Regions from separate parts of the Bacillus sp. FG16 genome, predicted to be linked through region 2. Evidence: predicted binding sites of a transcription regulator. Region 2 holds the regulator's gene; the other holds the start of a gene.
The links. Region 2 encodes Rex, which represses fermentation and respiration genes when NADH is low (regulators of the CRP and FNR family bind a similar motif). Its sites were predicted from a motif close to TTGTGAAATATTTCACAA; they were not measured.

Region 1 (3,219 bases), on a different contig from region 2:
GAAACCGTTAAACCGGCTGTTGTAACCGAAACATTTAAATCTTTCGAAATAGATGGTAGTAAACCGACACTAATAAACTCGGTCGTACCAATCCCAAACGCACTAATTGCTAGTGCTAATAAAGCAAACATACTTCTTCGATTCGTCTGAACTTCCGAAGATGATACTGTATATGAACTCAATTGAATTCCTCCTTATTACAAGAAATCCAATCATAATAGTATGATAAAAAGGCCCTTTTATCTTCTAAAACATATATTTCATACTTACAAATGCTATTATGAATGGTTTCATTCTTTTTTTGAAGAACGCACTTTAAAGTACGATAGGCACTAAAAAGTAACATAGTCACTTTTTAGTACCGTACTACTCATTTGCCTCTTACATGTGCTATTATGAAACATATTTAACATAATAAAAAGTACGTACTTTAAAGTGCTATAGGTACTAAAAAGTAACATTTGTATTATTAAACTTACTTTACTCAAAAAGGGAGGGTTTCATATGAAGAAATACAATATTCCTGTAGAGGCGACTTTAGAAGTTATCGGCGGCAAATGGAAAGTTGTTATTCTTTGTCACTTAACGAAAGGTACAAAGAGAACGAGTGAATTAAAACGCTCCATGCCTGGTATTACACAAAAAATGTTAACGCAGCAATTACGTGAATTAGAAGACGACGGGGTCATTCAAAGAAAAGTATACAACCAAGTCCCACCGAAAGTAGAATATTCTCTTACCGACTACGGTTGGTCTTTAGAATCCATTCTTGACTCTCTTTGTTCTTGGGGCGAATGCCATCTTGAAAAAGAAGGTAACACATCGATGCTAATTGCGGAAGGTGAATAATAGGAAAAAGGAAAAAACGAACATGAATTTGTTCGTTTTTTCCTTTTTTTCTATATATATATGTACATTTCTAACTGAAACAAAATATTTTATACGCTTTCATACCTTGTCAGCACTACGTTATACACTCAATATCAAATAATTAGGAATCATTTTTATGTTAACATAGGTGTATATAGTATATAATATAGGATATATATTATATACACTTTCCGGTAACGGAGCTTTTCCATTATGCGGACAAGCCATATATCGGACAGTTCATAAATAATAAGTAAGACGTTATGGTTTTAGATTTATGTTTGCAGCTTACTTGCTGTCATAAATTTAAAGGCATTTTATTGTGTTTTGTGAAACTTTGCATAAAGTTTCGTAAACGTTTACTATCTTACTTATAAAAAATAAGAGTATTGCTATCGTAAAGGAGAATTGGAGATGCCAGAAACTATGACTCAAACAAAGCCAGAACAAGAAACTGTACAAATTTCTGCTAGCCAAGGACAACTTGATGTACTTGATCAGTTGTTAAAACCTGAGGTACAAGAATCATTAACAACACTAGTAGAACAGCTTCCAAAATTAACTGAGCTTGTTAACATTTTAACTAAGTCTTATGACTTCGCTCAAACTGTTGCTACTGATGAAGTATTAAAAAGCGACACTGTTGGTGCAATTACAGAGCTTGTAGAACCTGTAAAAGATACAGTGAAAAGCATGGCTGCAACTGCAATCGAAGCGAAAGATCGTGCTGACGAAAGTACTGAAGTTATCGGCCTATTCGGTCTATTAAAATTACTAAAAGATCCACAAGCACAAAAAATGTTCCGCTTTGTGAACGCATATCTTCAAATTAGTGCAGAACGTAACAATAAATAATTTAACTTATAACAACAATTAGTAAAGACGGGGGATATCATACTATGTCAAAACAAATTGTCATCTTAGGCGCTGGTTATGGCGGTCTTCTTGCCGCTTTAAACGTACGTAAATATTACAGCAAATCAGAAGCACAAGTTACAGTGATTAACCAATACCCAACACACCAAATCATCACTGAACTACACCGCCTTGCAGCTGGTAACGTTGCTGAGCAAGCAATTGCAATGCCACTTACAAAGCTTTTCAAAGGTAAAGATATCGATCTTAAAATCGCAACAGTTGAGTCATTCTCTGTTGATAGCAAAGAAATCAAACTAGCTGGCGGCACTACTTTATCTTACGATGCACTTGTAGTTGCTTTAGGAAGTAAAACTGCTTACTTCGGTATTCCAGGACTAGAAGAAAACAGCATGGTATTAAAATCTGCTGCTGATGCAAACAAAATCTACAAACAAGTTGAAGACCGTATTCGTGAATACGCGAAAACGAAAAACGAAGCTGATGCTACAATCGTAATCGGTGGTGGCGGATTAACTGGCGTTGAGCTAGTTGGTGAGCTTGCTGACATTATGCCTAAACTTGCAAAAAGCCACGGCGTAAATCCAAAAGAAGTTAAACTTCTTCTTGTTGAAGCAGGTCCAAAAATCCTTCCAGTATTACCAGATCACTTAATCGAACGTGCAACTACTAGCCTAGAAGCACGCGGTGTTACATTCTTAACAGGTCTTCCTGTAACAAACGTTGCTGGCAATGAAATCGACTTAAAAGACGGTCAAAAACTTGTTGCTAACACATTCGTTTGGACAGGTGGCGTTCAAGGTAACCCATTAATCGGTGAATCAGGTCTTGAAGTTAACCGTGGACGTGCAACAGTTGATGCATACCTACAATCTACTTCTCACAAAGACGTATTCGTTGCTGGAGACAGCGCTGTTGTCTTCTCTCCAGACGGTCGTCCATACCCACCAACTGCACAAATCGCTTGGCAAATGGGTGAGTTAATTGGATACAACTTATACGCAGCACTAGAAGGCAAAGCATTCGAAGAGTTCGCACCTGTAAACTCTGGAACACTTGCTAGTCTAGGACGTAAAGATGCTGTTGCTACAATTGGAGCAAGCAATACTCCACTTAAAGGCTTACCAGCATCATTAATGAAAGAAGCAAGTAACGTTCGTTACTTATCACACATTAAAGGTCTATTCAGCTTAGCTTACTAATCTGAATATAAGCCCGAATCATGCCCAGCATGGTTCGGGCTATTTTTATCCCACTATTTGCGGGCAGTAAAACTCCCACTGATTAAAGTTTCACTTTATCCGTAATTTTCTCTAATTTATTTATTCGGCAGAAGAATAATATAACCCTTTTAATTATCTAAATTTACTGATTATTTTATGTCTAAATTGTGTATATGAAAGGGATGGAAGTATTCTTCCTACTCCCATCCCTTTCACACAAACTATTCTCCTAATTTCACAAGGCTGTAGT
Region 2 (3,219 bases):
AATAAATAATCTCAATTTCTTTTGCAAGTAAAAAAATCATAATTTTTTCGCAAATTACTATATAAACTTTCTATATAGAATACTGCCTTTACTATATGAATCGTTGTTTCCCCTACTCGTATGTTACAATATGAAAGACACCCTAAGTTGTTTTCGCTAAACGTACAACTTTTTCCTGTCTCCTACTTTAATTTCAAATACGGATTTACAAAAAAATCATAATTCGAATGAAAGTTTATATCGTAGATAACATATTTACATGTTATCCTACCTCATCTCATACACTAGAGTTAGAAAGGATGGTTAAACTATTTGAAGAAACAATACTGGTGGATTATCGTTACATACATTTTAATGCAGTTATCTGGAATTGTTGGATTACCACTTCTCCTAAAAACAGGACTCTATGATAATAGAGGATTTACCATGGAGGAAAAAGGACAAATCATAACGGGACACTGGGCGATTATTAGCTTCTTTGTTGCATTATGTATCGTTCTTTGGTTACTTAGAACAGACATTCGTGACAGGCATTTAGATGCAATGCGCTCTTCTGTTCCAGCTACTATTGGATGGATTTTCATCGGCTTCTTCTTGGCTTTCTTTTCACAAATAGTTGCCGGTATGATCGAGATGCAGCTGCTAGGAATTAAACAAGGTTCAGAAAATACAATGAAACTGATGGAAATTGCAAGAACGACACCTTGGTTCCTTATTGTCGTATCTATAATCGGACCTATCTTGGAAGAAATCGTATTTAGAAAAATTTTATTTGGTACACTTTATAAGAAGTTTAACTTCTTTATTGCAGCTATCATTAGTTCGCTTGTATTTGCAGCAATCCATTTTGATTTTACTCACTTATTGGTATACACTGCTATGGGGCTCGTATTCGCCTTCTTATATGTGAAGACGAAGCGTATTATCGTTCCGATTGCAGCTCATGTTGCGATGAATACATTAGTCGCTATTGGGCAAATTTTTATGAGCAATGAGCAAATTCAAGAAATGATTAAAGAAGCTGAAAAAATGCAAGGCTTTATCGGAGGATTTTTTGTATGAGAAACTCACCATTGTTCATGGCTGCACTATACTTCCTTCTTGGATGTATCTTTACACGCTTCGCCATTACGAACGTGACAGATACAATCTGGAATGTGTGGACAATACTATTTGCAGTTATGGCAACAATTGATTTTAATTTGGCACTTCGCCTTATATTAGTTAAATTCACAAAGAAGAAACAATAATAAAACGCAGAGGTCGCTTCCTCTGCGTTTTATTGTGGATAGTTTTTCAAAAAGTAAACTAATGTTTGTAACTCTACAGCTAAATCAATATGATGAATTCTAATATTCTCTGATACGTTTAATCGTGCTGGTGTGAAATTCAAAATACCATGCACGCTCGTTTCAGCTAATCTATCTGCTACAGCTTGTGCTACTGTAGCCGGTACTGTTAATATTGCCACTTGTATATCATTTGATAATCTCTCTTCTAATTCATCTAAATGGTATACAGGAATGCCCCCGATTTCTGTTCCAACTTTCTCTTCACTAACATCAAATGCCATTTCAATTTTTGTATTATTGTTTTTCGTGAAATTATAATGTAAGAAAGCGGTCCCTAAATTACCTACTCCAATAAGTGCTACACGCGTTATATCATCTTGATCAAGTGTTTCGCGGAAAAATGATAATAAATAATTTACGTTATATCCATATCCCTTTTTCCCTAACGCTCCAAAATACGAAAAATCTCTTCGTATTGTTGCGGAATCTACTTTTACCGCTTCACTCAATTCGGCCGATGAAACACGCTGCTTACCAGAAAGAGATAAGTTTTGGATAAATCGATAGTATAGAGGCAATCTTTTAGCAGTGGCTTGTGGAATCTTTTGCTGATCCATATGACCTCTCCTCTCTTCCTATCTTTATTCATATACTTTAATCAAATACAGAAGTTTAGCACTCATTAAATTCCTTGTATAATAAAGAGAAGAAGTATTCTCTCTTATTTTAAACTATACACTATTTTTAGTATGATTGAGAAATATAAACATGGCAAAGTTAAGAAATTATTTGAGGTGAAAACATTGATTTTATTACAAGTAAATGGACTTTCGAAATTATACGGTGCAGAAACAATTCTTGCAAACATAAAATTGGAAGTACAAACAAAAGATCGTATCGCATTAGTTGGAAGGAATGGAGCTGGAAAATCTACATTATTAAAAATTATCGCTGGTGAGTTATCACATGATGGTGGCGAAATTATAAAACCGAAAGATGTCTCAATCGGGTATTTAGCTCAAAATACCGGTCTAGAAACGTCTTTAACAATTTGGGATGAAATGCTAACCGTCTTTACCCACTTACAGCAAATGGAGACAAAACTTCGAAGGCTTGAGCAAGAAATGGGCAAAGAAGAAAACTTTTCAAACGAAGCTATATATGAAAGATTGTTAGCTGATTATGACCAATTGCAACTCAATTATAAAGATCAAGGTGGATATCAATATGAAGCGGATATTCGCTCCATTTTAAGCGGCCTTGGCTTCCCAGTTGAAACGCACCAGACGACGATTTCTACTTTAAGCGGTGGGCAAAAAACAAGATTAGCTCTTGGGAAATTATTATTAACAAAACCAGACTTACTTATTTTGGACGAGCCTACAAACCATTTAGACATCGAAACATTAACATGGCTTGAGCAATATTTACAAGGTTATCCTGGCGCAATATTAATCGTTTCACATGACCGTTATTTCTTAGACAAACTCGTTACACAAGTATATGAAATTTCGAATAAAGAAAGCAGACGATTTGTTGGTAACTACAGTAAATATTTAGACTTAAAATCAGCCTTATACGAGCAAGAAATGAAACGTTACGAAAAACAACAAGATGAAATCGCAAAACTTGAGGACTTCGTTCAAAAGAATATAGCTCGCGCCTCTACAACGAAACGTGCTCAAAGTCGCCGTAAACAACTAGACAGAATGGAATTATTAACGAGACCATTAGGTGATTCTAAGTCAGCATCATTCCACTTCGATATTGAAAAGCAAAGTGGAAATGATGTTTTACAAGTAAAGGATGCAACCATTGGCTATGATGAGGACCCTATAATTGAAAACGTAACTATGCGCTTAACTCGCGGAGATAGTGTTGCTTTAGTTGGTCCAAACGGAATTGGGAAATCTACATTATTAAAATC

Region 1: a site for Rex is predicted at 1,198-1,215, ahead of ACODS7_RS05355 (DUF1641 domain-containing protein). Genes of this name have one in related genera too.

What each region holds. Positions count from the first base shown of each region.
Region 1 covers NZ_JBMDKC010000008.1:90,061-93,279, reverse strand. The annotation lists gene ACODS7_RS05365 (MFS transporter) at 1-131, opposite strand, end outside; gene ACODS7_RS05360 (winged helix-turn-helix transcriptional regulator) at 505-849, shown strand; gene ACODS7_RS05355 (DUF1641 domain-containing protein) at 1,285-1,725, shown strand; gene ACODS7_RS05350 (NAD(P)/FAD-dependent oxidoreductase) at 1,770-2,948, shown strand; gene tyrS (tyrosine--tRNA ligase) at 3,191-3,219, opposite strand, start outside.
Region 2 covers NZ_JBMDKC010000108.1:4,143-7,361, reverse strand. The annotation lists gene ACODS7_RS26720 (CPBP family intramembrane glutamic endopeptidase) at 313-1,062, shown strand; gene ACODS7_RS26715 (YdiK family protein) at 1,059-1,250, shown strand; gene ACODS7_RS26710 (redox-sensing transcriptional repressor Rex) at 1,280-1,909, opposite strand; gene ACODS7_RS26705 (ABC-F family ATP-binding cassette domain-containing protein) at 2,096-3,219, shown strand, end outside.